4 regions of the Inquilinus sp. OTU3971 genome follow, and region 3 is predicted to be linked to each of the others. Evidence: riboswitches for the same ligand, from Rfam matches in the RefSeq annotation. Region 3 holds a riboswitch; each other region holds the start of a gene.

Region 1 (4,098 bases), on a different contig from region 3:
TCGGCGATGCCGCCATTGTGCTCCATCCGCACCTCGCCCTTCAGCTTGCGCACCAGGCAGGTGCCGCACAGGCCCTGGCGGCAGGCGGTCGGGATGCGCAGGCCGCAACCTTCCGCCGCCTCCAGAACGGTCTGGCCCGGCAGCACCGCCGCCTTGCGGCCGGAGCGGGTGAAGGCGACCTGCATCCCCTCCCCGGCCGTCTCCGGCGGCGGCGCGATCGGGGATGCCACCGGCACCGGCGCCGGAGTGGCGCCGAAGCTTTCCTCGTGCCAGCGCGCCGAGGGCACGCCGAGCTCGCCCGCCACGTGCCGGGCGGCCTCCATGAACCGATCCGGGCCGCAGCAGAACACCGTCCGCCCGGCCAGGTCCGGGCACAGGGCGGAGAGCAGCGCCCGCTCCAGCCGGCCGCTGGCCCAGCCCTCGCCCGCCGGCGCGCCGGTGACGACGAAGCGCAGCCTGAGGCCGGACGCGACCTCGGCCATGTAGCCCAGCTCCGACCGGAACAGCAGGTCCTGCGGCCGCCGGGCGAAATGGACATAAACCACATCGGTCTGCGGCGCGGTGTCGAACAGCCAGCGCGCCATCGACATCATCGGCGTGGCGCCGCTGCCGGCCGACAGGAACAGGTAGCGCTCGGCCGGGTGGTCGAGCAGCGAGAAGCGGCCGGTAGGCCCGTGCGCCGTCAGCGCGTCGCCGACCTTGAGCCTGTCGAACAGCCAGCGCGTGGCGACGCTGCCCGGCTGCACCTTGGCGGTGATCTTGGCGTGGTGCGGCCGCGACGGGGTGGAGGCCAGGGTGTAGGTGCGCAGGACCGGCTCCGGCCCCGCCGGCAGCTCCAGCGTCACGAACTGGCCGGGGCGGTAGGAGAACCAGCTGCCGTCCTCCGCCTCGAAGCGGAAGGTGCGGACGTCCGGCGCCTCCTCGCGGATGCCGATGCAGCGCAGCCGCGTGGTCTTCGCGTTCCACAACTTGGGCGTCGCGCTCAGAGGGCCGGGCACGTCCTGCCGCCTCAGGCCACGTCGCGGATCGAGGTGGCGGCGGTGCCGCCGCCGAGCCGATGGGTGAGGGTGTCGGCATACCAGTCGACGAACTGGATCACCGCGCCCTCATGCATCCGCGAATACGGCCCGGGCTCATAGGCCGGGGACAGGATGCCGCGCTGGTTCTCCTCGACGATGCGGCGGTCCTCGTCATTGGTCGCGGTCCACACCTCGGTCAGCGCCTTGAGGTCGTAGTCGACGCCCTCGACCGCGTCCTTGTGCACCAGCCATTTGGTGGTGACCTCGGTCTCGGTCGGGCTGATCGGCAGGATGCGGAAGCTCAGCGCGTGGTCGGCCAGCAGGTGGTTCCAGCTGTTCGGGTAGTGGTACAGCAGCATCGAGCCGAGCTTGGTGGTCGGGAACTCGGCCAGCAGGCGGTTCACCGCCGGCTGGCCGCTCATGGTCATCGAATGGGCGTCGTTGATGAACGGCACCCGCATCACCCGATACTGCATGTCGTCCGAGATCTGGTAGCGGCTGGGCAGGCCGATCGCCTCGCAGCTCTGCCAGTGCTCGAGAATCTCCGGGTTCTCCTCCATCCCCTTCTGGCCGCTGGTCAGGGTCGGCTGGTCGGAGAAGACGCGGCACAGCTCCGGATGATTGCCGGAGCAGTGGTAGCATTCGCGGTTGTTCTCCATCACCAGCTTCCAGTTGCCGCGCTCGATGATGGTCGAGCTGTGGGCGACCTTGGCCTCGGCCAGGAAATGCGGCGCCATATAGGGCTCGACCATGCGCCGGAACGGCTCGAAGTCGCGCGGCTGCTCGGCCAGCGAGATGAAGATCCAGCCGCCGACCTCGTGGCATGCCACCGGCTTCAGCCCGAACTGCGCCGGGTCGATCGCATCCATCATGTCGCGGGCGAAGATCAGCTTGCCCTCGAGGTCGTAGGTCCACTGGTGGTAGGGGCAGACCAGCCGCGGGCGCGAGCCGCGCTCGTCGGTGCACAGGCGCGAGCCGCGGTGGCGGCAGACATTGTGGAAGGCGCGGATGGCGCGGTCGCGGCCGCGCACCACGATCACCGGATACTCGCCGATCTGCACGGTCAGGAAATCACCCGGCCGCGTCACCTCGCAGGCATGGCCGACGAACAGCCAGTCCTTGTAGAAGATGTGCTCCAGATCCAGCGCGAGATAGGCGGGGCTGGTGTAGAAATCCCGCTTCAGGCTGAAGCCCGGCGCGCGGGACAGCAGATCCATCAACATGGCCGAACGCGCTTCCATACCCGATCTTCTCCTCTGGGCACGGTCGCAGATGTGGCTTCCGGGTACGCGCCCCCGAGGACCGGCGACCGAACCGGACCCTCGCGAACATGCCCGCCGACCGCCCACCGCGATCATCGAGACAAACTCCCTCGAGGCTGGTTTCCGGGCTCCGGCGGGCTTCTTGGCCGGTGCGGCGCCTTCCCGGATCGCTCCAGTGGCCCCTGCCGCACCTTACACCGCCGTTACCGTTGCGGGGGCAGCGCCGGACTTCCACCGGCTTCCCAATTCTCCGATCCGCCGCTGCTCTGTTCCACAGCATCGGACCGGCACCTCTTGGCGGCGATCATGGCGCGACTCCGCGGCCCCGCACGCTCCAGAGCCGACACGCCATGACGCGGCTGCGACACGAGTCCCAGCCCCCGGCGACTCGGCATTTCCTGCTGCTGAGCGACCGCGCTGCGCCAGCCTCTGCCGCCGCCGGATGCGAATGCGCAGCCCCTGCCGGCACCGCCGGCGGACAATCGGGAAATCGAAACCGGAGGACGCATCATGACGCTGACCGATTTCAAGATCCTGACCTTCGACTGCTACGGCACGCTGATCGACTGGGAGACCGGCATGGTCAACGCGCTGGCACCGCTGACCGCCCGTGCCAAGCAGCCGCTGACCCGCGACCGGATCCTGGAGGCCCATGCCCGCCATGAATCGGCACAGCAGCGCTGGACCCCGGCGCGGCGCTACAGCGAGCTGCTGGCGATCGTCTACAAGCGCCTGGCCGAGGAATGGGGCGTGACGGCGAGCTGGGAGGAGGCGCTGGCCTATGGCCGCTCGATCAAGGACTGGCCGGCCTTCGCCGACACCGCCGGCGCGCTGCAGTACCTGAAGAAGTACTACAAGCTGGCCATCCTCTCGAATGTCGACAATGCCAGCTTCGCCCTCAGCAATGTCCGGCTGCAGGTCGAGTTCGACGCCGTCTTCACCGCCGAGGACATCGGCAGCTACAAGCCCGCTTCGCGCAACTTCGACTACATGCTGGAGAAGCTGGGCGGCATGGGCATCGCCCCGGGCGAGGTGCTGCACACGGCGGAGAGCCTGTTCCACGACCACGAGCCGGCGACGGCGGCGGGGCTGGCCACCTGCTGGATCCACCGCCGCCACGCCGAGGGCGGCTTCGGCGCCACCATGAAGCCGGCGACCGAGCCCAAGGTCGATTTCCGCTTCACCAGCATGGCGGAACTGGCAAAAGCTCACCAGGAGGCGCTGCGGGGCTGAGTCCCGCAGCCGATCGGACGAGGGCAGGATGGCGCCGAAGCTGGACCGGATCGACATCGCCATCCTGGCCCGGCTGCAGGCCGACGGGCGGATCACCAACGCCGCGCTGGCGGACGCGGTCGGCCTGTCGCCCAGCCCCTGCCTGCAGCGGGTGAAGCGGCTGGAGGCGGCGGGCTATATCGCCGGCTACGGCGCCCGCATCGCGCTGGCCAAGCTGACCGAGACCGTGACCGTGTTCACCGAGGTGACGCTGAGCGACCACCGGCGCGAGGATTTCATCCGCTTCGAGGCCGGGCTGGCGACGGTGGAGGAGCTGCTGGAGTGCCACATGGTCAGCGGCGGCTACGACTACCTGCTGCGCTTCCTGACCCGCAGCATCGCCCATTACCAGCAGGTGATGGAGGCGCTGCTGGACCGCCGTCTCGGCATCGAGAAGTACTTCAGCTACATCGTCATCAAGTCGCCGATCCTGCGCCAGGCCGCCCCGCTGCAGAAGCTGCTGCGGGGGGAGTAGGATCGATCATCAGAACAGAACCGCCTTTTTTCTTCCTCCCCCTCCCGCAGGGGGCTATCGGATTCACACA
Region 2 (8,553 bases), on a different contig from region 3:
TCTCCGCCGACTACCAGAGCAAGCTCGGGGTCGATCTGTGCTGGCTGACCGGCGCCGAGCTCCTGAAGCGCGAGCCGATGCTGCGGCCGGGCCTCGCCGCCGCCGTGCACAGCCCGGCCGACCATCAGGTCGACAACCGCTGGCTGGTGCCGGCCCTGACCGAGGCGCTGCGCCGCGCCGGCGGCGGGCTGCACGACCATGCGGCGGTCGAGGCCGTCACCCTGGATCGCGGCCGAGCGGCCGGCGTGGTGGTCGCCGGCGAGGCGCGGCCGGCCGATGTCGTGGTGCTGGCCGCCGGCGCCTGGTCGGGCGGCATTCCCGGCATCCCGCGCGAGGCGCTGCCGCCGGTGCGGCCGGTGAAGGGCCAGATGCTGGCGCTGCAGATGGACCCGGCGGCGCCGCTGCTGCGCCACGTGCTGTGGGCCGGCAAGGCCTATCTGGTGCCACGGCTCGACGGCCGGCTGATCATCGGCGCCACGGTGGAGGAGCGCGGCTTCGACACCGCCGTCACCGCCGGCGGCATGCTGTCGCTGCTCGACGCCGCCTGGCGGGCGCTGCCGGGGATCGAGGAACTGCCGGTGATCGAGAGCTGGGCCGGCCTCAGGCCCGGTAGCCGCGACGACGCGCCGGTGCTCGGCCCCTCGGCGATCGAGGGGCTGGTCCTCGCCACCGGCCATCACCGCAACGGCATCCTGCTGCTGCCGGCGACGGTCGAGGCGGTGGCCGGCACCATCCTCGACGGCAGGCTGCCGGAGGCGGCGGAGCCGTTCCGCATCGACCGCTTCACCCGCATCGCGGAGGCGGCGCAATGAGCGTGGTGGTGAACGGAGAGACCGAAGCGGCGGTCGGGGTCAGCGTGCTCGACCTGCTGCTGGCCAAGGGCATCGACCCGGCGGCGCGCGGCACCGCCGTGGCGCTGAACGACGCCGTGCTGCCGCGCGCCCGCTGGCCGGAGCATCGCCTCGCGGCCGGCGACCGGGTCGAGATCGTCCGCCCGTTCCAGGGCGGTTGAGGAGAGTACGAGATGCAGGATCCCTTCATCATCGCCGGCGTGGCGCTGCGCTCGCGTCTGTTCATCGGTTCGGCCGGCTATGCCAACCGGCAGCTGATGCTGGATGCGATCGAGGCCTCGGGGGCCGAGGTCGTCACCGCCTCGATCCGCCGGATCAGCCTGGAAGGCTATGCCGAAAGCCTGGTCGACCTGGTCGGCGACCGCTGGCGCCTGCTGCCCAACACCGCCGGCTGCATGACCAGGCGCGATGCGATCCTCACCGCGCAGCTGGCGCGCGAGGCGCTGGGCACCAACTGGCTGAAGCTGGAGCTGATCGGCGACCGCGAGACCCAGTACCCGGACGTCGCCCAACTGGTCGAGGCGGCGGAGGAACTGGTGCGCGACGGCTTCGTGGTGCTGCCCTACTGCAACGACGACCTCGTCACCTGCATGCGCCTGGCCGATGCCGGCTGCGCCACGGTGATGCCGCTGGGCTCGCCGATCGGCTCCGGCCTCGGCATCTCCAACCCGCATGCGATCGAGATGATCTGCAGCCGCATCCAGGTGCCGGTGGTTCTGGACGCCGGCATCGGCACCGCCTCGGACGCGGCGCTGGCGATGGAGCTCGGCTGCTCCGCCGTGCTGCTGTCGACCGCCGTGGCCAAGGCGCGCGACCCGGTGCGCATGGCCCGGGCCATGGCGGCGGGGGTCGAGGGCGGACGCCTGGCGTCCCGTGCCGGCCGGATTCCGAAGCGCCGTCTGGCCGACCCGTCGAGCCCGCAGCTTGGCCTGATCGGGACGTGATGGACTGATGACCGGGCTGCCGTCGCCGCCGCTGCTGCTGATCACCGATCGGCGCCAGGCGGCGCGGCCGCTGGAAGGCGTGGTGGCGGATGCGCTGGCCGCCGGCTGCCGCTGGGTCAGCCTGCGCGAGAAGGATCTGCCTGCGGCGGAGCGCCTCGCCTTGCTGCGCCGATTGGTCGCCCTGGCCCGGCCGATCGGGGCGGTGGTGACCGTCCATGCGGATCTGGAGGCGGCGGCCGAGGCCGACGGGCTGCACCTCGCCGCCGGCGGCGACCCGGAAGCGGCGCGGCGGCAGCTCGGCCCCACAGCCCTGATCGGCGTGTCCTGCCATTCCGGCGACGAGGTCGATGCCGCGATCGCGGCCGGGGCCGACTACGTCACCCTCGGACCCCTGGCGCCGACCGCGAGCAAGCCGGGCTACGCGCCGACCCTGTCTCCGGCCGAGGCCGGCGCCGTCGCCCGCCGCCATCCCGGCCGGGTGATCGCCCTGGGTGGGGTCGAAGCCGCCTTTGTGCCGGGGCTGATCGCCTCCGGCTTCGCCGGAATTTCGGTGATGGGCGGGGTGATGCGGGCTGCGGCTCCGGGCGCCGTGATCCGCGAACACCTCGCGGCGCTCGGCGCCGGTCCGGCCTGACCGCCTGTCGGCAGGGCCGCCCACCGTGCTATAGGTCGGGGCCGGATGGGAACCCCGCTGCCATGAAGCTGCGGCCGCTGCGCCTCCTGGTATTCGTCGTGATCACGGTCCCGGGGCTAGTCGGGCTGGTCCTCGCTTTGCGCGCCGCCGGCCCGCTGATCGACCTCGTCCGGGCCGAGCTGGCCCGCACGCCGGAGGTGCAGGAGGTCGAGGCCACGCTGATCGCCTGGACCCGGGCCGGCACGTCGCCGGAGCAGATCGACGCCGGGATCGCCCGGGCCTTCGCCGAGGACGACGTCGACGGGGCCGCGGTCTGGCTGAAGGTGGCCGAGATGACGGGCTATCCCGTCCGGCCGGAATGGCGGGCCCGCTACGAGGACGAGACCTCGACGACGAGCATCGCGGTCCGGGCCGCGCGCCAGGCGGTGGCCGGCGCCGTGACCGGGGATGGCCGTGGCCTCTCCGGCCTGGCCGGCGCCTTCGCCGCCGACATGACCTTCGTCGGCGACCTGCGCGACATCGGCCGCGAGCTCTGGCATTTCGGCAGCGGCGACCCGGTGGACGAGCTGGCGCTGGGCCTGTCGGGCATCGGGCTGACCCTGACCGCGGCGACCTATGGCTCCGGCGGGGTTGCGGCCCTGCCGCGCGGCGCGGTGTCGGCCTTCAAGCTCGCCCGGCGGACCGGCCGGCTGTCGGCGCGCTTCGCCGAGCGGCTCGGCCGAACGGTCGCCGATGTGGTCGATTTTCCAATGCTGCGCCGCCAGGTGCAGGAGGCCGGGTGGCGGGACACGGTGATGCGGACCGGCGCGATCTTCGCCGCCGCCATCCGCCGCGACCGGCTGGCCGGGCTGGACGAGGCCGTCAGCGCCGCCGGCCGCGTCGCCGGCCGGGTCGGCCCGGCGCAGTCGGTCGAGCTGCTGCGCTATGTCGACGATGTGCCCGACCTGCGGCGCATCGACGAGGTGTCGGCGGTGATGGGCGACCGCACCCTGGCCGTGTTCACGGTGCTGAAGCGCGGCGCGCTGACCACGATGAAGGCGACCATCCGCTGGTCGCGGCGGCTGGCCGACCTGACGGCCACCGTGCTGTTCGGCGCGATCAGCCTGATCTTCGCCCTGGTGTACTGGCTGCGGCTGCTGCTGCTCGGCCTGCTCTACGGCCTGTGGTGGGGCTGCCGGGCCTGCCTCGCCGCCCGCTGAGGGGTCAGCCGTCCAGCAGGCCGCGCGACAGGATGCCGGCGAAGCTGGTCTCGGCCGGTCCGGTCATCAGCACATGGCCGTCGCTCTCGCGCCATTCGATCAGCAGGGTGCCGCCGTCCAGCTCGACCCAGGCGGTGCGCTCGGCCAAGCCGCGGCGCACGGCGGCCACGGCGGCGGCGCAGGCGCCACTGCCGCAGGCCTGGGTGACGCCGACGCCTCGCTCCCACACCCGGTAGCGCAGCCGGTCGCGGGCCAGCATCTGGACCACGCCGATATTGGCACGCTCGGGGAACAGCGGGTCGTGCTCCAAAACCGGGCCGACGCCGTCGATCTGCACCTTCTCGGCATCCGGCACGAAGAACACGGCATGCGGGTTGCCCATCGACACGCCGACCGCGTCCGACAGCGCGCCGGACGACACCGGCAGGTGCAGCGTGTCGGCCTCATGCGCCAGCGGAATGTCCTGCCAGCCCAGCCGGGCCGGGCCCATATCGACGGTGACGCCGCCTTCGGGGGCGCTGCGGCACTCCAGCAGGCCGCCGCGGGTCTCGATCACCCCCCGGTCGGCGCCGGTGTCGGCCATCACCAGGGCGGCGACGCAGCGCGTGCCGTTGCCGCAGGCGCCCGACTCGGTGCCGTCGGCATTGAGGATGCGCATGAACACGTCGGCGCCTGCGGTCTGCGCCGGCTCGATCACCAGCAGCTGGTCGAAGCCGACGCCGCGATGCCGGTCGGCGATGCGCCGCGCCTGGTCGGGATAGATGGTGATCGGCCGCTCGCGCGCGTCCAGCACCACGAAGTCGTTGCCCAGCCCGTGCATCTTCCAGAACGGCAGCCCGTCCATCGCCCGCTCCCAAGTCTCTCCCCTGTCATATGGCATCAACCGGGCCTTCCGCGCGAGAGCGGAGCCCTGCGTGATCGACAGGGCGAGGGCCGGCGGCTAGCATGGCGGCCGACGGTGCCCCGGGAGACCGGGGTGAAAAGGGAAGCCGGTGCGTCCTCCTTTCGATCACGGGATGGCGGGCAAGGCCGGCGCTGCCCCCGCAACTGTAGGCGGCGAGCCCGCGCCCGAAGCCACCGGCTGATCCCGGGAAGGGGGCGCGCGGCGGTGACCCGCGAGCCAGGAGACCTGCCGTCGGATGAGTGCGTGTGAAGGGGCGGGGTGTCCCCGGGCGGCGCGTCGGCCCTGTCCGGCCGACCCCTCCCGGACCCCTGCCGAAGGCGGGAGACGCTGTGGTGTCCGATCTGACCGTGCGGCCGCTGGTGGCCGCGGATGTGCCGATGCTGCTCGACATGCTGCGCGAGCTGGCGGCGTTCGCCGGCGACCTGGCGGCGATGACGGCGCAGCGCGCCGATCTCGACGAGGCGCTGGCCGAGGTGCCGCCGCGCTTCCGCGGCCTGATCGCCGAGGATGGCAGCGGCGTGGTCGGCTATGTCAGCTACACCATCGACTATTCGATCTGGACCGGCGGAGACTTCATCCGGGTCGACGACGTCTATGTCCGCGAACGGGCGCGCGGCCGCGGCATCGGCCGGCAGCTGATGCGGGCCCTGGCCGATATCGGCGTGTCCCAGGCGATGCGGGTGCGCTGGGAGATGGCGTCGGACAATGTCGATGCCCGCCGCCTCTATGCCGGCATCGGCGCGGCGCCGGAGGACAAGACGATCTGGCGCTGGCCGGTCACGGCGATGGAATCGTTCCTCGACCGCAGCGAGCCGCCGCCCTCGGCCGCCGAGGGCGCCGTCCTCTCCGAGGCCGGCCGCGGCCTGCCGGGCGAGGACGGCTTCATCCTGGTGCTGCGCCGGGAGAAGGACTGAGCGCATAGGGCCGCATTGACTCTGCGGCCCTATCCGCCTAGAAGACCGACCGTTGCGGGATCGGCCCGCAGCGAGACCCCAAGGGGTGCCGCCAGTTCGCGAGTGTCGCGCACTGGCGCTTTTCTGTTTGGGGCGACGGGATTCGAAGGGCGATCATGTTCGAAGGTCTGAGCGGCCGTCTCGGCGACATCTTCGACCGGCTTCGCAAGCGCGGCGCGCTGACGGAGGCCGATGTCGGCGCCGCCCTGCGCGAGGTGCGCGTGGCGCTGCTCGAGGCAGACGTCGCCCTGCCGGTGGTCAAGGACTTCATCGACAAGGCGCGCGAGCGGGCGGTCGGGGCGGAGGTGCTGCGCTCGGTCACCCCCGGCCAGCAGGTCATCAAGATCGTCCATGACTGCCTGATCGAGATGCTGGGCGGCACGCCCGGCGAGGCGCCGGACCTCAACGCCGCGACCCCGATCAACCTGATCGCCGTGCCGCCGGTGCCGGTGCTGATGGTCGGCCTGCAGGGCTCGGGCAAGACCACCACCACCGGCAAGCTCGCCCTGCGCCTGAAGGACCGCGACAACCGCAAGGTCCTGATGGCGTCGCTCGACACGCGACGCCCCGCGGCGCAGGAGCAGTTGAAGATCCTGGGCGAGCAGATCGGCGTCACCACCCTGCCGATCGTGCCGGGGCAGGAGCCGCTGGCCATCGCCCGCCGCGCCATGGAGCGCGGCCGGCTCGAGGGCTTCGACGTCGTCCTGCTCGACACCGCCGGCCGCCTCGCCATCGACGAGGAGCTGATGGCCGAGGTGGTGGCGATCCGCGACGCCACCCGCCCGACCGAGACCCTGCTGGTGGCCGACGCCATGACCGGCCAGGACGCGGTCAATGTGGCCCGCACCTTCCATGAGCGGGTCGGCGTCACCGGCATCGTCCTGACCCGGGTCGACGGCGACAGCCGCGGCGGCGCCGCCCTGTCGATGCGCGCCGTCACCGGCCAGCCGATCAAGCTGATCGGCGTCGGCGAGAAGATGGACGCGCTGGAGCTGTTCCATCCCGACCGCATCGCCAACCGCATCCTCGGCATGGGCGACGTCGTCAGCCTGGTCGAGCGCGCGGCGCAGACGATCGAGAAGGAGGATGCCGAGAAGCTCGCGGCCAAGATCCAGAAGGGCGAGTTCGACCTCGAGGACCTCGCTTCCCAGCTGCGCCAGATGCGCAAGATGGGCGGGCTGCAGGGGCTGATGGGCATGCTGCCCGGCGTCGGCAAGATCAAGGACCAGATGAAGACCGCCGGCATGGACGACAAGATGATCAAGCGGCAGGAGGCGATCATCTCGTCGATGACGCCGGTCGAGCGCCGCAACCCCAAGATCATCCACGCCAAGCGCAAGGTGCGGATCGCCGCCGGCTCCGGCACCTCGGTGCAGGACGTCAACAAGCTGCTGAAGCAGCACCAGCAGATGGCCGACATGATGAAGCGGATGAAGAAGCTGGGGAAGGCCGGGATGATGCGCGGCATGCCCAAGCTGCCGCCCGGCATGCTGCCGCCCGGCTTCAAGATGTGAGGAGGGGATCGTCATGACCATGATGCTCGACCACGTCTCCGTCGGCGTGTCCGACCTGGCCGCCAGCCGCGCCTTCTACGACGCGGCGCTGGCGCCGCTCGGCTACGGCCGGATCATGGATTTCGACGATGCTGTCGGCTATGGCGAGCCGATGCCGGCGCGGACCGGCCATTTCTGGATCGGCAAGACCGAGGCCGGCACGCTGGCGCCGATGCCCGGCCTGCACATCGCCTTCGGCGCGCCGAACCGGACGGCGGTCGACGCCTTCTACGCCGCGGCGCTGGCCGCCGGCGGCACCGACAACGGCGCGCCCGGGCCGCGGCTGCACTACCACCCGAACTACTACGGCGCCTTCGTGATCGATCCGGACGGGCATCACGTCGAAGCCGTCTGTCACGACCCCGCCTGAGTTTCCCCAACAGCAAGTTTGACCTGAGGAGAGTACCGTAATGTCCGTCAAGATCCGCCTGACCCGCGGCGGCGCCAAGAAGCGCCCGTTCTACTCGATCGTGATCGCCGACACGCGCAGCCCGCGCGACGGCCGCTTCGTCGAGAAGGTCGGCACCTACAACCCGATGCTGGCGAAGGATCATCCGGAGCGCCTGGTGCTGAAGGCCGACCGGATCAAGCATTGGCTGTCGGTCGGCGCCCAGCCGACGGACCGCGTCGCCAAGTTCCTCGGCCAGGCCGAGCTGGCGCCGATGCCGGTGTACCGCGAGACCCCGTCGAAGTCGGCGCCGAAGGCGAAGGCCCAGGAGCGCGCCAAGGCTGCGGCCGAGGCCGCCGCCAAGGCCGCCGAGGCTCCGGCCGAAGCCTGATCGGCATCGGCGCCCTTGCCCCGCGCGGGGTGAAGGGCGCCGGCCGGATCCTCCGCCATGGCTTCATCCTCCAAGGTCTGCGTCGGCCAGATCACCGGGGCGCACGGCGTCCGCGGCCTGGTGAAGGTCAAGCCCTTCACCGCCGCCCCGGAGGACCTGACCGCCTATGGCCCGGTCTCGGACGAGGCCGGAGCGCGCCGCCTTGTCCTGCAGCTGCTGTCCTGGGCCAAGGACCAGTGGATCGTGCGGGTCGAGGGCGTCGCCGACCGCGACGCGGCCGACGCCCTGCGCGGCCTGCGCCTCTATGTCGACCGCGCCGCCCTGCCGGAGACCGAGGAGGACGAGTTCTACCATGCCGACCTGATCGGCCTGGCGGCGGTGCTGGCGGACGGGACCCTCTTCGGCACGGTCCGCGCCGTGTTCGATTTCGGCGCCGGCGAGATGCTGGAGATCGCGCGGGTCGAGGGCAGCGCCGTGATGCTGCCCTTCACCCGGGCCGCGGTGCCGGTGGTCGACATCGCCGGCCGCCGCGTCGTGATCGACCCGCCGGCCGGGCTCCTGGAACCGGCGGAACATCCGGAAGAGGGCGGGGACGAGGGCTGAGATGCCTTGGACCGCCCGCATCCTGACGCTGTTTCCGGAGATGTTTCCGGGCCCGCTCGGCCAGTCCCTGGCCGGCAGGGCGCTGGCGCGCGGCGACTGGATGCTGGAATCGGTGGACATTCGCAGCTTCGCG
Region 3 (8,553 bases):
GACGCCGGCGCTTCCAGCGCATGCAGGATCGCCGCCCGGATCACCGACGCATGGGTCACCGCGATGCCGTGGCCGCCGTCGCCGGCCCGGGCGTCGAGCCAGGACGCGGCCCGGCCCAGCAGCGCCGACAGCGCCTCGCCGCCATGCGGTGTGGCCTCCGGATCGGCCAGCCAGGCGATGACGCCGTCCGGCTCCTCGGCCTGGATCTCCTCCAGCCGGCGCCCGGCCCAGCGCCCGGAATCGACGTCGCGCAGGGTCGGCTCCGCCACGGCATCGAGCCCGAGCGCCGCCGCCGTCTGCCGCGCCCGCAGCGCCGGGCTGGTCCAGGCCCGGTCGGCCCGCCGGATCATCGGCTTCAGCGTGGCCGCACGCGCCAAAGTGCGCTCCTCCAAAGGCTCGTCGGCGGGAAACGCCCCGGACCGGGTGGCGGCGGTGGCGCCGTGGCAGATCAGCGTCAGGCGGGTCGGCATCGGCGGGACCGTTCGGCGGCGGTGGTGCTCGCCGCCAGCAAAGCACAGCCCGAGGGCGATCGGCAGCAGATCGCTCGATCCCGCCCAAACCAACCGCAGCCGATCCTATGGGGTCACCGGCCGCGGCAGGGATACGACCACACGGCAATGCTCATTTCGGGTCCGGTATCACCAGCTCCGTTTCGTCGGTGTTGACGACGAAGACCGCAAGGAGTTTGGACGGCTCCGTCTCGCTGGCATTGGCGCTGACGCCGTGATGGTCGCCCGGCATCTCGGTGAAGTTCTCGCCGGCCTTGTAGATGCGCACCGGCCCCTGGTTGATCTGCATCTTGACGGCGCCTTCCAGCACGGTGGCATAGATCAGCGCCGATCTGGGATGGGTGTGCGCGGGCGAGTAGCCGCCCGGCCCGTATTCGACGAGAACGCCCTTGAGGCTCTTGCCGGGCACGTTCGGCAAGGCGTGCTCGTAGACCAGTGTTACCCTGGCGTTCTTGGAGCCCGAACCTTCGGCGAAGGCCGAGCTCGCGGGGATCGCGAGCAGAAGCGCTGCGAGAATGGTGTGTTTCATGGCGGGATGTCCTTGACGGGCGATGCCGGTGTCAGGCGGGGCGATGGTCGCGCAGCCACGCGTCGAGCGAGATGCGGCCGAGCCGTGCCTCGCCGAGCGGCACCAGCGAGGTCTCCTCGACCGTGCCGCCGAAATAGCGGGCCTGGGGATCTCTCACGACGGGACGGGTGTCGCCGACGGCATCGAGATAGCGGGCGATGATGCGGTCGAAGGGGGCCCGGTCGGGGCCGGCGATTTCGAAGGTGCCGTCCTGCGGCGCGGCGATCGCGGTCTCCGCCACGATGGCCGAGACATCGGCGGCGGCGATGGGCTGGAAGAGACCGCCCGGCAGGCGGATTACCCCGTCCACGACGCTCGACGCGGCGATGGCGCCGAGGAATTCCATGAACTGGGTGGCACGCACGATTGTGTAGGGCACACCAGACGCTTTGATCAGCCTCTCCTGCGCCACCTTGGCCTGGAAATAGCCATTGTCGGGCATCCGGTCGGTGCCGACGATGGAGAGCGCCACGTGATGGCGGATGCCGGCCGTGCGTTCGGCGGCGAGGAGGTTGCGGCCGGTGGTCTCGAAGAACGCGAGCACGGCCTGGGGTTCGAACGAAGGCGAATTGGCGACGTCGACGACCACCCCGGCGCCGTCGAGCGCTTCGGAAAGCCCCTCCCCGGTCAGGGTGTTGACGCCGGTGCTGGGGGAGGCGGCGAGGACATCGTGGCCCGATGCGCGCAGAAGATCGACGGCGCGCGAACCGATGAGCCCGCTGCCGCCGATGACGACGATCTTCATGGTTCACCTCTCGCGGACAGAATATCGAGCGCCGTCTCGGTCGAGGAGCATCCCCCTTCACCTCATGGCCGCGCCCGGAAACGAGATGGAGGATCGCGGATCGCAACCGCCTCCCACCATTGTGCCGACGGGTAGTCCGATACATCAAAGGATGGGCGATCCTCGACCTTGGCACAGGTCGGCCTCGGGGCCGCGAGGGCGGGCCGCGGCTTCGATTGACAGAAAGCAGGCCGCGACCCATGCTGCAGCCGGTTCGCCATGGATGCGGAAGCCGGTGCAAATCCGGCACGGTCGCGCCACTGTGACCGGGACGGCGTCGCCGACGCGGTTCCGGAAGTCAGACCCCGTCATGGCCCGGGTGCATATCAACGGGACGCGAATCCCAGGGGAGCGCTATCATGTCCGACATCACCGCCACGGCCCGTCCGATTTCCATTCCCGTCGGTCCGATTCCGGTCGGCGAGGTGCTGCCCTGGGCGGTGTTCGCCGGGCTGATCCTGCTGCTGGCGGTGTATTTCGTCGGCGCCGAGCAGGGCGCGACCGCGATCTTCTCCGGCAGCTATGTGCATGAATTCGTGCATGACGGCCGCCATCTGCTCGGCTTCCCCTGCCACTGAGGCCAACCGCCATGGTTGGGAGCCTTCTGCTGCGCGGCATGCTGGTCGGCGTGCTGGCGGGGCTGCTCGCCTTCGGCTTCGCCCGGATCTTCGGCGAACCCCAGGTGGACCGGGCCATCGCCCTCGAAGGGACGCTGGGCCATTCGCATGAGCATGGGGACGCCGCGGCTTCGGCCACCGCCGAGGCGGAGGAGCCCGAGCTGGTCAGCCGCGAGACCCAGGCCGGGCTGGGCCTGGCGACCGGTGCGGTCGTGTACGGCGCCGCCATCGGCGGGCTGTTCGCTCTGGTCTTCGCCTTCACCTATGGCCGGGTCGGCCGACTCGACGCCCGCGCCACCGCGGCGCTGCTGGCGCTCGCCGCCTTCATCGCGCTGGTGGTGGTGCCCGGGCTGAAATATCCAGGCAACCCGCCCGCGGTCGGCAACCCGGACACGATCGGCGAGCGCACGACGCTGTTCTTCATCATGCTGGCGATCTCGGTCGCGGCCCTGGTGCTGGCGGTCAACCTCGCCCTCGGCCTGGCCCGGCGCCATGGCGGCTGGGCGGCCGGCATGATCGCCGGGGCAGTCTATATCGCCATCATCGTCGTCGCCCAACTAGCCCTGCCGGTGGTGAACGAGGTGCCGGAGGGCTTCCCCGCCGACCTGCTGTGGCAGTTCCGGATCGCCTCGCTGGGCATGCATGCGGTGCTGTGGACCACCATCGGCCTGGGGTTCGGCGCCCTGGCCGAACGGTCCCTCGCCCGCCGCACCACCGGCGGGCGGTTCGCGCTGTCCCGCTGACCCTCTACGCCGGCAGCAGGTCGGCGAAGCGGCCCAGCCGCGCCGAGTCCTCGACCGGCACGGCCGGGCCGGTGCCCCAGTCGACGATCCGGCAGGGCACCCCGGCCGCCCGGGCGCAGGCCAGGTCGATGCCGGTGTCGCCGACATAGACCGTCTCGCCCGGCGCCACGCCCAGCGCCTCGAGCGTGTGCAGCAGCGGCCGCGGGTCCGGCTTCACATGCGGCGTGGTGTCGGCGCCGACGACCGCGGACAGATGCTGCAGCAGCCCGAGCCGGTCGAGCACCTGCTCGGCCAGCCGCTGCGGCTTGTTGGTGCAGATTCCGAGCCGGATGCCCGCGGCCTTCAACGCCGGCAGCGCCGTCGCCGCATCGGCATAGAGCCGGGACTCCGCCACCGGCCGGGCGGCGTAGTGGTCGAGATAGATCCGGGTGTCGCGGTCGACATCCTCTTCCGGCAGGCCCAGCGCGCGGTGCAGCTTGACCACGAGCATGCGCGCCCCCTCCCCCACCAGGGTCTCGATGAAGGCCACTTCCTGGGCCGGGGCGCCGCGGTCGGCCAGCATGCGGTTGACCGCATGGGCGATGTCCGGCGCGCTGTCCACCAGCGTGCCGTCGAGATCGAAGATGGCGGCCTTCATGCCGGGTCTGCCTGCTGTGGAATCCGCGCCGGCCTAGCCGGTGATGAAGCGGTAGCGGCCGGTGACCGGAAAGTCGAGCAGCCGATCCTCCAGCCGGGTCCCGCCGCCGATGTTGTGGACCACCAGCGGCGCCCCGCTGGTGCCGATCTTGGCCGTCGCGATGGCGATGTGCGGCAGATTGCCCGGCAGCATCTGGGTCACCAGGTCGCCCTCGGCGAAATCCTGCGGCGATTCGGCGGGCAGCGCCCGGCCGCGGCGGCGGAAGAAGGCCTGCAGGTTCGGCACCCGGCGGTGGTCGATGTTGGGATCCGGTCGCGACAGCCCCCAGGACCGGGGATAGCGGGAGAAGTTCTCCCGCATGTCCTCGTGCACCAGGCGCTGCAGGTCGATGCCGAAGGCGTCGCGATAGGCCCGGATCACCACATCGGTGCAGACGCCGCGGTCGCGGGGCACGTCGCCGCCGGGATAGGCCAGACGGGCATAGGCCGGGTCGTAAGTCACGGTCACGCCGATCTGGGCCTCGGCCGCCGCCGCCAGCCGCCGCGGCCAGTCCGGCGCTTCGGCCCGGGCGGTGCGGACGGCCAACATGCCGGCCATGCCGATCAGGATCTGCCGCCGACCGATCATCGCTCGCCCTCCCGACGCGTTCGCCGCAGCACAGCATCGGGAGATGGCGGGATCAGGGCACGCGGCTCGACAAATCCGCCTCTATCCGAACGGCCTCCCGGTGCCCTAATATCGTCGTACAATTTGCCTTTGGTGTGGGGCGCCGACGCAAAGTGCGGCGTTTGGAGGAAAGAAGACGATGGCCGGCCAAGACCGTTCGAGACCGCTGCGGTCCCAGCAGTGGTTCGACAACCCGGACGATCCGGGGATGACTGCGCTCTATATCGAGCGCTACCTGAACTTCGGCATCACGCGGGAGGAGCTCCAGTCCGGCAAGCCGATGATCGGCATTGCCCAGACCGGGTCGGACCTGTCGCCCTGCAACCGGCATCATATCGAGCTGGCGAAGCGGGTCAGCGCCGGAATCCGCGCCGCCGGCGGCGTGCCGTTCGAGTTCCCCTGCCATCCGATCCAGGAAACCGGCAAGCGCCCGTCGGCCACGCTGGACCGCAACCTGACCTATCTCTCGCTGGTCGAGGTGCTGTACGGCTATCCGCTCGACGGCGTCGTGCTGACCGTCGGCTGCGACAAGACCACGCCGGCGCTGCTGATGGCGGCCGCCACGGTCAACATCCCGGCCATCGCCCTGTCGGTCGGCCCGATGCTGAACGGCTGGCACAAGGGCGAGCGGGTCGGGTCCGGCACCATCGTCTGGCGGTCGCGCGAGCGGCTGGCGACCGGCGAGATCGACTATGACGAGTTCATGAACATCGTCGCCGCCTCGGCCCCGTCGGTCGGCTACTGCAACACCATGGGCACGGCCTCGACCATGAATTCGCTGGCCGAGGCGTTGGGCATGCAGCTGCCGGGCTCCGCCGCCATCCCCGCCCCCTATCGCGAGCGCGGCCAGATCGCCTACGAGACCGGCAAGCGCATCGTCGAGATGGTGGAGCAGGACGTGAAGCCGTCCGACATCATGACGCGCGAGGCGTTCGAGAACGCGATCGTGATCAACTCCGCCATCGGCGGGTCGACCAATGCTCCCATTCATCTGAACGCCATCGCCGGCCATCTCGGCGTGCCGCTCGACAACGATGATTGGGAGAAGGTCGGCCACGACATCCCGCTGCTGGTCAACCTGCAGCCAGCGGGCGCCTATCTCGGCGAGGACTTCCATCAGGCGGGCGGCGTGCCGGCCGTGGTGGCGGAGCTGCTGAAGGCCGGCCTGCTGCCGCATCCCGATGCGATCACGGTCAACGGCCGTGCCATCGGCGACAACTGCAGGGCCGTCGAGAACCTGAATCCCGACGTCATCCGCCCGGCCGACCGGCCGCTGAAGGCCCATTCCGGCTTCCTGAACCTCAAGGGCAACCTGTTCGACAGCGCGATCATGAAGACCAGCGTGATCTCGCCGGAGTTCCGGGACCGCTACCTGGCGAACCCGCAGGATCCCGACGCCTTCGTCGGCAAGGCCGTGGTCTTCGACGGGCCCGAGGACTACCACCACCGGATCGAGGACCCGGCGCTCGAAATCGACGAGTTCTCGATCCTGGTCATCCGCGGCACCGGCCCGATCGGCTATCCCGGCGCCGCCGAGGTGGTGAACATGCAGCCGCCGGCGCGCCTGATCCAGCGGGGCGTCCATGCCCTGCCCTGCATCGGCGACGGGCGGCAGTCCGGCACCTCGGGCTCGCCCTCGATCCTGAACGCCTCGCCCGAGGCGGCGGCCGGCGGCGGCTTGGCCCTGCTGCAGACCGGGGACAAGATCCGGGTCGATCTGCGCCAGCGCAGCGTGAACGTCCTGATCTCCGACGAGGAGCTGGCGCGCCGGCGGGCGGAGCTCGAGGCCCAGGGTGGCTACAAGTATCCGGCCAGCCAGACCCCGTGGCAGGAGATCCAGCGCGGGATGACCGACCAGTTGGCCGAAGGCATGGCGCTCAAGCCGGCGCTGAAGTACCAGCGCGTCGCCCAGACCATGGGCGTGCCGCGCAACAACCACTGACCGCCTGGCCGGTGCGGTCAGCGCGTAGGTTGGGTTCGCGGCAGCGAACCCAACATCTTCTTCTCGGGTATCGAGAGTGTTGGGTTCGCCTTCGGCGAACCCAACATCTGCGGTCTTCAGATCGCCCGCACCAGGTCGTGGAACAGCCCGCCCATCCGCTCCGCCGTGCCGCGGGCGACATCCAGGATGTGCTCGTGGTCGAGGTCGGCGCCCGGCAGGCCGGCGGCGAGGTTGGTGACCAGCGACAGGCCCAGCACCTCGGCGCCGAGATGGCGGGCGGCGATCGCCTCCAGCACCGTCGACATGCCGACCATGTCGCCGCCCCAGCGGCCGACCATCTGGATCTCCGCCGGCGTCTCGAACATCGGGCCGGGGAAGCCGACATAGACGCCCTCGGTCAGCGCCGGGTCCAGCGCCTGCGCCGCCTGCCGCAGCCGCGGCGAATAGCAGCCGGTCAGGTCGACGAAGCGCGGCCCCAGCCGGTCCGGGTTCGGCCCGAACAGCGGCGACACGCCGGTGAAGTTGATGTGGTCGCGGATCAGCACCGGCTCGCCCGGCTTCATCCCCGGCCGCAGCCCGCCGCAGGCATTGGTCAGGACGATGATCTTCGTCCCCGCCAGCACCATGCTGCGCACGCCGTGCACCACCTTGGCCGGCGGGTGGCCCTCATAGAGATGCACCCGCCCGGCCATCACCAGGATGCGCCGGTCGCCGGCGCGGACGCTGCGGAACACGCCCCTGTGGCCGAGCACGGTGGTCGGCGGGAAGCCGGGGATCTCGGCGAAGGGCACCTCGGCCACGGTCTCGCCGATCCTGTCCACCGCCGGCCCCCAGCCGGAGCCGAGCACGATCGCGGCGTGGTGGTCGGCGCCGAGCTTCTGCTTCAGCGCCGCGGCGGCGGCTTCCGCCAGGACATAGGGGTCTTCCATCGTCTCCTCGCTTTCAGGCCATGGCCCCACGCCGGCGCCGCCCGCGGGCGATGACCAGCGCGACCAGGGTGATGACATAGGGTGCCATATCGGTGAGCTGGTTCGGCAGCCCCCGGCCCTGCAGCCGGAGGCCGGCGGCGTCGGCGAAGCCGAACAGCAGGCAGGCCAGGGCGACGCCGACCGGATGGCCGCGGCCCAGCATCACCGCCACCACCGCGATCCAGCCGCGCCCGGCGCTCATATCCTCGGCGAACAGGGTGACGCTGCCGAGCGACAGCTGCGCCCCGGCCAGGCCGCACAGGGCGCCGCCGGCCAGCACCGCGGCGATGCGGGTGCGGGCGACATCGGCGCCCAGCGTCTCGGCCGCATCCGGCCGCTCGCCGACGCCGCGCAGCCGCAGGCCCCAGATGGTGCGGAACAGGAACACGGCGATCAGCGCCACCAGGATCCAGGCCGCCCAGGTCAGCACGCTGTGGCTGCCGAAGACGCGGTTGAACCAGGGCACCGAAGCGATCCGCGGCAGCACCACGCGCGGCAGGTCCTGCATCGTCGGGTCGGTGAAGGTGCCGGAGACGCCGAACAGGATGCGCAGCAGGAAGGCGGTCAGGCCGGAGGCCAGCAGGTTGAGGCCGATGCCGATGACGATCGGGTCGCCGCGGAACCAGGTCGAGCCGAAGGCCAGGATCGCCGAGAACGCCATGGTGCCGACCAGGGCGACGACCACGCCGCCGGCAACGCTGCCCGTATACCAGGTGCCGGCGATGGCGGCGAAGGCGCCGATCAGCATCTGGCCTTCCAGCGCGATGTTGAACACGCCGGCACGGTCGCACAGCACCCCGGCCAGCGCGGCCAGCAGGATCGGCGTCACCGCCTGGATGGTCTGGGCGAACAGCACGGCGTTGAACAGCGACAGCCAGTCCATCGCCGTCACCGCCTGAAGCCGTGGCGCATGGCCAGCAGCAGGATGATCACCGCCTGCAGCACCAGGGTCAGCACCCGCGGCACCTCGGTCGCCCGCTCCATGGCGAAGCCGCCGGTCTGCAGCGCGGCGAAGAACAGCCCGGCGCAGACCGCGCCGATCGGCTCGCCCATCGCCAGCAGCGCCGCCATCAGCCCGGACCAGGTGTAGGCCGGCGACAGCAGCGCGTTGTCGGTGAA
Region 4 (8,553 bases), on a different contig from region 3:
ACCAGATTGCCGACGAATTCGGCCTGACCACGGAGGAGCGGGACCAGCTTCTGCCCAGCGGCCGGCAGAAGATCCTGCACAACCGGATTCACTGGGCGAAGTTCTATATGGGCAAAGCCGGGCTGATCGATTCGCCCCGCCGCGGCCGCTTCGTCGCCAGCGAGGCCGGGCGCGTTCTGCTCGCGCGCAACCCGGAGCGGATCGACGTCGAGCTGCTGTTGCAGTACCCGAGCTTCCAGGAATTCCGTCGCAGTGGCGCGGCGGCGGCCGGCGAAGCCGGAGAGCCTCCCGAGGCCGCTCTCTCCGCCACCGAGCCGACGGCCTCGACCACACCGGAAGAGCAGATCGAAGCCGCCCATCTCGCCCTGCAGGCGGCGCTGCGCGACGAGTTGCTGCAGCGCATCCTGCAGAACAGCCCGAGCTTCTTCGAACAGGTGATCGTCGATCTCCTGGTCGCCATGGGTTATGGCGGCTCGCATCGCAGCGCCGCCACCCGGTTGGGCCGCAGCGGCGACGGCGGGGTCGACGGCGAGATCAACGAGGATCGGCTGGGGCTCGACCGCATCTACATCCAGGCCAAGCGCTACGCCGATGTCACGGTCGGCCGGCCCGAAGTCCAGGCCTTCGTCGGCAGTCTCGTGGGGCGTGGCGCGACCAAGGGCGTCTTCGTCACGACCTCGAGCTTCAGCCAGCAGGCGAAGGACTTCGTCCAGCATCTCGCGCAGCGCGTGATCCTGATCGACGGCCAGCGCCTCGCCGACCTGATGATCGAATACAATGTCGGCGTCCGCACCAGCCGGGCGATCGAGTTCAAGCGGCTGGACGAGGACTTCTTCACCGGGGACGACTGACGCCGGCCACCCTACGGTCTGGCGAGACCTCGTGGCGCCTCGGCGGTGCCGGGGCCGCTGGCCGGGCACCATCTCGCCGCGGCATGTGTTCGAGCTGGACGACCGGCTCAAGGAGGGACGAGTTCAGGCAGGACGTCGGCGACCTCCCGATCGGCGAGGTTGTCGCCCGCTTCTGCCGAGGGTTGCGTGTCGAGCCGGACTGGAGCCTGTGGTAGGCCGAGCCCTGGGCGATCGAGGAGAGCGGGCACCCGCTGTCGCCCCTATGCCCGGCCCGAGACCCTGGATCCTCCAGCGAAGCCGAAGCGCCCTCGACCCCCAGTCGCGAAACCGACGCCGGATGAGCCGCCCGCAAGGCCGCCGCCCAGGCCGCCGAAGCTGGACAGCAACTGAGCGCCGGTGCTGGGGGCTGCCCAAGGAGATGAAACCGTCATTGCGAGCCCCGAAGGGGCGCGGCAATCCAGCGGCACCTCCGTCGGATCGCCCTGCTTGGGATATCCGCCTCGATTGACCAGCTCTCGGCACCGCTGATACACAGTCCGGCGACGGTTCCCGCATGGGATCAAAAGGGAACACGGTGGCGCCCCCCAATCGAGTGTGAGGGGGGCGGAATCCGTGGCTGCCCCCGCAACTGTCAGCGGATCGCCGAGCGTCCTCGTGGCCCCTCAAGGGCCATGCCACTGCCCGCGGCGCGGGTGGGAAGGCAGGCGCGAAGCCATGATCCGCGAGCCAGGAGACCTGCCGTCGCAGCGCAATCCGTTTCCCGGGCGGGGTGGCCCGGGCAGGAGGTTCTCGTGATGGCGTTCCGGTCCTTCCCTTCGCGTGCCCTGGCCCTGGCCGGGCTTCTCGTCCTGTCGCCGGCGGCGTGGGCCGACCCGACGCAGTATCCGCTGACGCTCCGCAACTGCGGCGTCGACGTCACCTTCGACCACGCCCCGCGACGCGCCGTGTCGATCGGGCAGAGCAGCACCGAGATCCTGCTGTCGCTCGGCCTGGCCGACCGCATCGTCGGCACGGCCGTCTGGTTCGGTCCGGTGCTGCCGGCCTATGAGGCGGCGAACGCCAGGATCCCGCGCCTGGCCGACAACGACCCCAGCTTCGAATCCGTGGTCGGGCAGGAGCCGGAGCTGGTGACGGCCCAGTTCGAATGGCATGTCGGGCCGCAGGGCTCGGTCGGCACCCGCGAGCAGTTCGCCGGCCTCGGCATCCCGACCTACATCTCGCCGGCCGATTGCGTCGAGAAGGACAATTCCGGCGGCGGCGACGGCGTGCGCAAGCAGCTGTTCAGCATGGACCTCGTCTATCAGGAGATCCGCGACCTGGCGCGGATCTTCGACGTCGCCGACCGGGGCGAGGCGCTGGTGGCCGAGCTGCAGCGGCGCGAGGCCGCGGCCATCGCCTCGGTGGCGGGTGCCCGGCTCGGCAATGTCCCGATGGTGTTCTGGTTCTCCAGCAAGGAGGTCGCGGGCGAGGCCTTCGTCGCCGGCAAGAACGGCGTGCCGGCCTACATCCTGCAGCAACTCGGCGCCCGCAACGTCATCACCACCGAGGAGGAGTGGCCGCTGGTGAGCTGGGAGCGCATCGCCGCCGCCAACCCCGCAATCATCGTGATGGCGGAGATGAGCCGCCGCCGCTACCCGGCCGACGACACCGCGGTGAAGCTGAATTTCCTCGCCACCGACCCGGTGGCCAGCCGGCTGGAGGCGGTCAGGGGCAAGCGCTTCGTGGTGATGGACGTGCAGGCGATGCAGCCTTCGATCCGCGCCGTCGACGGCATCGAGGCGGTGGCCAGCGGCATCAAGAGCTTCGGGCTCGGGGGGTGAGGCCGCTCCTCGGCGGCGGCTGGGGCGTCCGCGTCCTGCTGGCCGTGCTGTCCCTGGCGGTGCTGGTCGCGGCCATCGCCCTGGCCGTGTCGATCGGCGAGATGGCGATCCCCCTGGCCACCACCGTCCAGGCGCTGGCCAACCGGCTGTTCGGCGCCGGCTTCGCGCTCAGCCCGATCCAGGAAGGCGTAGTCTGGGACTACCGGCTCAGCCGCGCTTTGGTCGCGGCCTGCTGCGGCGCCGCGCTGGCCCTGTCCGGCGCGATCCTGCAGGCGCTGCTGCGCAACCCGCTGGCGGAGCCCTATGTCCTCGGCATCTCCGCCGGGGCGTCGACCGGCGCCGTCGCGGTGATGATCGCGGGATTCGGCGGCGGCGCCGTCTCGCTGTCCGGCGGCGCCTTCATCGGCGCCGTCCTCGCCTTCGTCCTGGTGTCGCTGCTGGCGGCCGGGGTTGGCGGCGGCGTCGACCGGGTCATCCTGGCCGGCGTCGCCGGATCGCAGCTGTTCAACGCCCTGACCTCGACCATCGTTACCACCTCGGCCAGTGCCGAGCAGGCGCGCGGCGTGATGTTCTGGCTGCTCGGCAGCCTCGGCGGGGTGCGCTGGCCGGATGTGCAGGTCGCGATGCCGGTCGCGGCGGCCGGCTTCGTCCTGTGCATCCTGCACGCCCGCGCGCTCGACGCCTTCACCTTCGGGGCGGACGCGGCGGCCTCGCTCGGCATCGCCGTCACTCGGGTGCGAGTGGTGCTGTTCGCGGCGACCGCGGCGATGACGGCGACCATGGTCAGCATCGTCGGGTCGGTCGGCTTCGTCGGCCTCGTCATCCCGCATGCCGCGCGCTTCCTGGTCGGGCCGGGCCACGCCCGGCTGCTGCCGGCCACGGCGATGATCGGTGCCATCTTCATGGTGCTGGCCGACATCGTCTCCCGCATCATCATCCCGCAGCAGATCCTGCCGATCGGCGTGGTCACCGCCCTGTTCGGCGCGCCGGCCTTCGCGGTGCTGCTGTACCGGGCGAGGCGGGAGGCATGACCATCGCGACGCATGACGTGCGCTGGGCCGCCGGCGGCCGGATGATCGTCGACGGCGTGACGCTGGAGGCGGCGCCGGGCCGGATGCTTGGCCTGCTGGGCCCGAACGGGGCCGGCAAATCCACCCTGCTGCGCCTGATCTGCCGGCTGCGGCGGGTGGAGAGCGGCGTGATCACCCTGGGCGGCGCCGACATCGCCGGCCTGGCCCGCGCCGCCATCGCCCGCCGCGTCGCCCTGGTCGAGCAGCAGGCGGCGACCGACATGCAGGTGACGGTGCTCGATGTGGTGCGGCTCGGCCGCACCCCGCATCGCGGCCCGCTGTCGCCCTGGGGCGACCGCGACGACGCGGCGGTGGAGGAGGCGCTGCGCCGGGTCGGGCTGGAGGGCAAGCGCGGCCAGTCCTGGCACACCTTGTCGGGCGGCGAGCGGCAGCGGGTGCAGATCGCCCGCGCCTTGGCCCAGACGCCGACCGAGCTGCTGCTGGACGAGCCGACCAACCATCTCGACGTGCAGCACCAGCTCGAGATCCTGGCGCTGGTCGGCCGGCTGCCGGCCACCAGCATCGTCGCCCTGCACGATCTCAACCTGGCCGCCATGTTCTGCGACGCCGTGGCGCTGCTGCGGGACGGGCGGGTGGTCTGCGCCGGCGCGCCGGAGGAGATCCTGACCCAGGCCCGGATCCGCGAGGTGTTCGGCGTGCGCGCCCATGTCGAACGGTCGCCGCATCACGGCCGGCCCCATATCCACTACCTGCCGGGGTAGCGGAAGCCGGCTTCGGGCTTGACATCCGGGCCGGAATGGCGTTTTTCACCGCTTCCATTCCTGGGAACGTGGGTCCGGCGCACGAGCCGGCGCCCCGCCTTGCCGTTGGCAGGGCCTACCGGGACAACATGAGAGAGGATCGAGCGCGTGAGCAAGCGCCTGAATTCGAAGCACAAGATCGACCGCCGCCTCGGCGTCAACCTCTGGGGCCGTCCGAAGAGCCCGCTGAACAACCGCGAATACGGCCCGGGCCAGCATGGCCAGCGGCGCAAGAAGCCGACCGATTTCGGCACGCAGCTGATGTCCAAGCAGAAGCTGAAGGGCTACTACGGCAACATCGGCGAGAAGCAGTTCCGCCGCCTGTTCGAAGAGGCCGTGCGCCGCAAGGGCGACACCGGCGAGAACCTGATCGGCCTGCTGGAGCGCCGCCTGGACACCGTCGTCTACCGGATGAAGTTCGTCCCGACCGTGTTCGCCGCCCGCCAGATCGTCAACCACGGCCATGTCCTGGTGAACGGCAAGCGCCTCAACATCGCCTCCTACCAGGTCAAGGACGGCGACGTGATCGAGATCAAGCAGAAGTCGCGTGAGCTGCCGGTGATCCTGGCCGCGATCTCGTCCTCCGAGCGCGACGTGCCGGACTACATCGAGGTCGACCACGGCTCCTTCAAGGGCAAGATCGTGCGCAGCCCGGCCCTGGCCGATGTGCCGTATCCGGTCCAGATGGAACCGAACCTGGTGGTCGAGTTCTACAGCCGCTGATCTCAGCCGGCTGTCCGACGAGAAAAGGGGCGCCTCCGGGCGCCCCTTTTTGTTATCAGCCGACGCCGTGGCGCGGAGCCACCGGCATCCTCGCGCGCCGGGTGGCGTCGAAGGTGAACAGGGCCAGCCCGGCCCAGATGCAGGCGAAGGTCACCAGCGTGGCCGGCCGCAGCGGCTCCTCGAACACCAGCGTGGCCAGCACCAGGTTGATGCTCGGCGCCAGGTATTGCAGCAGCCCGACGGTCGACAGCGGCAGGTGCCGCGCCCCGATCATGTACAGCACGATCGGCAGGCCGGTGATCAGGCCGGAGGCCATGATCGCCAGCGACATCGCCCAGCCCTCGCCGCCGGCCGCCATCGGGCCGAAGGCGCCGGCGCCCTGGCTCCACAGCCACAGCAGATAGGCCAGGCAGGCCGGCAGCAGGAAGCCGGTCTCGACCATCAGCCCGACGAAGGGGTCGATCCTCTCGCGCTTGCGGATCAGGCCGTAGAAGCCCCAGGTCGACGCCAGGACCAGGGCGATCCACGGGATCTCGCCGGCGCCGATCACCGAGACCAGGACGCCGGCCGCGGCCAGGACGACGGCCGCGACCTGCAGCCGGCTCAGCCGCTCACCCAGGAAGGCGACGCCGAGCAGGACGTTGATCAGCGGGCTGAGATAGTAGCCGAGCGCCGACTGCACCAGATAGCCGTTCAGCACCGCCCAGATGAAGACGCTCCAGTTGACGGTCACCAGCGTGGTGGTGGCGCAATAGGTCAGGAAGCGGCGGCGGCTGCGCAGCACGTCGCCGATCTCGCGCAGCCGTCCCAAGGCCAGCAGCAGCAGGCCCAGCATGACCACGCTCCACAGGATGCGGTGCGCCACGATCTGCCAGGGGCCGATATGCTCCACCGCCTTGAAGTAGAGTGGCGCGAAGCCCCAGATCAGGAAGGCGCTGAGCGCGGCGCCGGCCCCGAGGCCGCGGCTGGATTGGGTGGCCATGATCGTCCCGATCAACCGGCCACGGTCCGGGCCCCGACCTGCCGGTCGCGGCCGGCGCCGAGGCCGGCCAGGGCCGCGACGATGCCGATCGCCAGCACCAGCAGCCCGGCCGCGGTCCAGCCGCTGGTCCAGTCGTGCAGCAGGCCGATCAGCAGCGGCCCGCCGGAGGCCAGGGTGTAGCCCACGCCCTGCGACATCGAGGAGAGATGGGCCGCGACATGGGCGTCCGGCGTGCGCAGCACCACCAGGGTCAGGGCCACGGCGAAGGCGGCGCCCTGGCCGATGCCGAGCAGCACGATCCAGAGCCAGACCGTGCCCAGCGGCGCGAAGATGCAGCCCAGGAACCCGGCGAGCGAGAATGCCATGCACAGCACCGCGGCCAGCTTCTGGTCGCGGCCGCGGGTCGCCAGCGACGGCGCCACCAGCGCGGCGGCGACCTGGACCATGATCGAGACCGAGACCATGAGTCCGGCGGTGACGCCGTCGACGCCGCGGTCGCGCAGGATCGGGGCCAGCCAGCCGAAGACGCTGTAGGCCAGCGAGGATTGCAGCCCCATGAACAGCGTGACCTGCCAGGCCAGCGGGTCGGCCCACAGGCCGCGGACGGTGAAGCCGGCATGGGCGGCCGGGCCCTGGCGCGGCGGGATCTGGGTCAGCCAGACCAGCGCAGCGATGATCGCCGGGATGGCCCAGAAGGCCAGGGCCAAGGCCCAGGACCCGTCGGCCGCCCGGGCGAGCGGCAGGGTGCTGCCGGCGGCGATCGCGGCGCCGGCGCACAGCGCCATGGTGTAGACCCCGGTCATCAGCGCGGCCTTGTCCGGGAAGTCGCGCTTGACGATGCCCGGCAGCAGCACGTTGGTGACGCCGATGCCGGCGCCGGCCAGGACTGCGCCCAGCAGCAGGGCAGGGGTCGTGCCCAGGCCGCGCAGCGCGGTGCCGACCGCCAGCACCAGCAGCAGCGCCAGGATCGCGCGCTCGGTGCCCAGCCGCCGGCTGATCCGCGGCGCCAGAACACCGAACAGGCCGAGGCAGACCACCGGCGCCGTGGTCAGCAGGCTGGCCGTGCCGGCGGAGATGCCGGTGTCGGCGATGATCTCCTTCAGCACCGGGCCCAGGCTCGACAGGGCCGGGCGCAGGTTGAGCGCGATCAGCACCAGGCTGACGACCAGCAGCCATCCGGCCTTGAGCGGCGTCGCCGGCGCCGGGACGTCGTCGACCTGGGCGTCGATCAGCAACTCGTCTGCAAGGCCATGGGGGGCCAGGCCATGGGGGGCAGGGGGCACGGCCCGGGCCTTCCGATCCTGCTCGGCTGTCGACACCACGGGCTTCCTCCTGACGGCGAAACAATATCCGCCCCGGCGGATCGCGGGGCGGTTGGCTGCCATTCTGGACTGGAGCGGGGCGTCGCCGCGCGCCCCACCTCGTCATGCCTGGGTCCAGGGCTCGGCATGGCCGGCCGCGGGGCGCAGTCGGCTGTCATTCATCAGACAAGACTCTGCTAGACTGCCGTCTTGGGGGAGAGAGGGGGCATGGCAGCTTCGCCGATCGCCGTAAAGCTGATTACGCCGCGGCCGAGCCACATCGTCCGGCGGTCCCGGATTCTCGAGGCCATCGGCCAGGGCCTGCGGAACGGCTGCTGCTGGGTGGCGGCACCGGCGGGCTACGGCAAGACCACGGCCGCCGTCGACTACCTCCGCGACCGCCGCGAACCGCATCTGTGGTACCGCGTCGACGAGGGCGATGACGACATCGCCAGCTTCTTCCATTTCCTCGGGCGGACCTTGCCGGCCGGCAGGGCCCGCCGCCTGCCGGTGTTCGGACCGGAATACGCGGAACAGCCCGAGGCCTTCGCCCGCCGCTTCTTCCAGGCCTTCTTTGCCCTGCTGAGGCCCGGCACCGTGCTGGTGCTCGACGACCTGCACCGGACCGAGACGGCGCGCTTCCGCGGCACGCTCGACATCCTGCTGCAGGAGCGCCCGCGGCAGCTGCGCTGCCTGTGCCTGGCCCGCACCCTGCCGCCGACGGAGCTGGCCGGGCTTCGGCACCGCGGCGCCATCGCGGTGATCGACCACGCCGATCTCGCTTTCTCGGACGAGGAAGCGCGGGAGCTGGTGACGGCCCATATGCTGCGCGCCGCCTCGGCGATCGATGTCGGGGCTGCCCGGGGCTGGGCAGCCGGGCTGGTGCTGCTGGCGGAAGCCGGCATCGCCGTCGATGCCGGACCGGCGGCGAGGCCGGCCCTCGGCGGCGAAGACGCGATGTTCGATGTGCTGGGGACGCAGCTCTTCGACACCTTGCCGGCGGCCGAGCAGGACATGCTGCTGAAGCTGAACCTGCTGCCCGAGA

Evidence for each region. Region 3 has a riboswitch for cobalamin ahead of AAHM41_RS26570 (CbtB domain-containing protein). Riboswitches for the same ligand answer to the same signal wherever they lie in the genome.
Region 1: it holds a riboswitch for cobalamin, as region 3 does, so the genes downstream of both, AAHM41_RS22305 (aromatic ring-hydroxylating oxygenase subunit alpha) here and AAHM41_RS26570 (CbtB domain-containing protein) in region 3, are expected to answer to the same signal.
Region 2: it holds a riboswitch for cobalamin, as region 3 does, so the genes downstream of both, AAHM41_RS28165 (GNAT family N-acetyltransferase) here and AAHM41_RS26570 (CbtB domain-containing protein) in region 3, are expected to answer to the same signal.
Region 4: it holds a riboswitch for cobalamin, as region 3 does, so the genes downstream of both, AAHM41_RS35345 (ABC transporter substrate-binding protein) here and AAHM41_RS26570 (CbtB domain-containing protein) in region 3, are expected to answer to the same signal.

What each region holds. Positions count from the first base shown of each region.
Region 1 is NZ_JASATH010000093.1:26,226-30,323, forward strand. It holds gene AAHM41_RS22300 (hybrid-cluster NAD(P)-dependent oxidoreductase) at 1-998, opposite strand, end outside; gene AAHM41_RS22305 (aromatic ring-hydroxylating oxygenase subunit alpha) at 1,010-2,260, opposite strand; cobalamin riboswitch at 2,379-2,591, opposite strand; gene AAHM41_RS22310 (haloacid dehalogenase type II) at 2,792-3,514, shown strand; gene AAHM41_RS22315 (Lrp/AsnC family transcriptional regulator) at 3,543-4,028, shown strand.
Region 2 is NZ_JASATH010000140.1:12,215-20,767, forward strand. It holds gene thiO (glycine oxidase ThiO) at 1-812, shown strand, start outside; gene thiS (sulfur carrier protein ThiS) at 809-1,012, shown strand; gene thiG (thiazole synthase) at 1,025-1,795, shown strand; gene AAHM41_RS28150 (thiamine phosphate synthase) at 1,803-2,429, shown strand; gene AAHM41_RS28155 (hypothetical protein) at 2,492-3,628, shown strand; gene dapF (diaminopimelate epimerase) at 3,633-4,472, opposite strand; cobalamin riboswitch at 4,568-4,779, shown strand; gene AAHM41_RS28165 (GNAT family N-acetyltransferase) at 4,865-5,446, shown strand; gene ffh (signal recognition particle protein) at 5,602-6,999, shown strand; gene AAHM41_RS28175 (VOC family protein) at 7,013-7,408, shown strand; gene rpsP (30S ribosomal protein S16) at 7,449-7,817, shown strand; gene rimM (ribosome maturation factor RimM) at 7,875-8,420, shown strand; gene trmD (tRNA (guanosine(37)-N1)-methyltransferase TrmD) at 8,422-8,553, shown strand, end outside.
Region 3 is NZ_JASATH010000126.1:8,522-17,074, forward strand. It holds gene AAHM41_RS26555 (histidine phosphatase family protein) at 1-563, opposite strand, end outside; gene AAHM41_RS26560 (cupin domain-containing protein) at 622-1,038, opposite strand; gene AAHM41_RS26565 (SDR family oxidoreductase) at 1,070-1,822, opposite strand; cobalamin riboswitch at 2,038-2,189, shown strand; gene AAHM41_RS26570 (CbtB domain-containing protein) at 2,221-2,439, shown strand; gene AAHM41_RS26575 (CbtA family protein) at 2,451-3,221, shown strand; gene gph (phosphoglycolate phosphatase) at 3,226-3,858, opposite strand; gene AAHM41_RS26585 (DUF1287 domain-containing protein) at 3,892-4,485, opposite strand; gene AAHM41_RS26590 (IlvD/Edd family dehydratase) at 4,664-6,466, shown strand; gene AAHM41_RS26595 (purine-nucleoside phosphorylase) at 6,583-7,395, opposite strand; gene AAHM41_RS26600 (ABC transporter permease) at 7,409-8,317, opposite strand; gene AAHM41_RS26605 (ABC transporter permease) at 8,323-8,553, opposite strand, start outside.
Region 4 is NZ_JASATH010000230.1:3,235-11,787, reverse strand. It holds gene AAHM41_RS35350 (restriction endonuclease) at 1-851, shown strand, start outside; cobalamin riboswitch at 1,378-1,608, shown strand; gene AAHM41_RS35345 (ABC transporter substrate-binding protein) at 1,646-2,671, shown strand; gene AAHM41_RS35340 (FecCD family ABC transporter permease) at 2,668-3,702, shown strand; gene AAHM41_RS35335 (ABC transporter ATP-binding protein) at 3,699-4,463, shown strand; gene rpsD (30S ribosomal protein S4) at 4,611-5,225, shown strand; gene rarD (EamA family transporter RarD) at 5,281-6,207, opposite strand; gene AAHM41_RS35320 (CynX/NimT family MFS transporter) at 6,219-7,529, opposite strand; gene AAHM41_RS35315 (BTAD domain-containing putative transcriptional regulator) at 7,737-8,553, shown strand, end outside.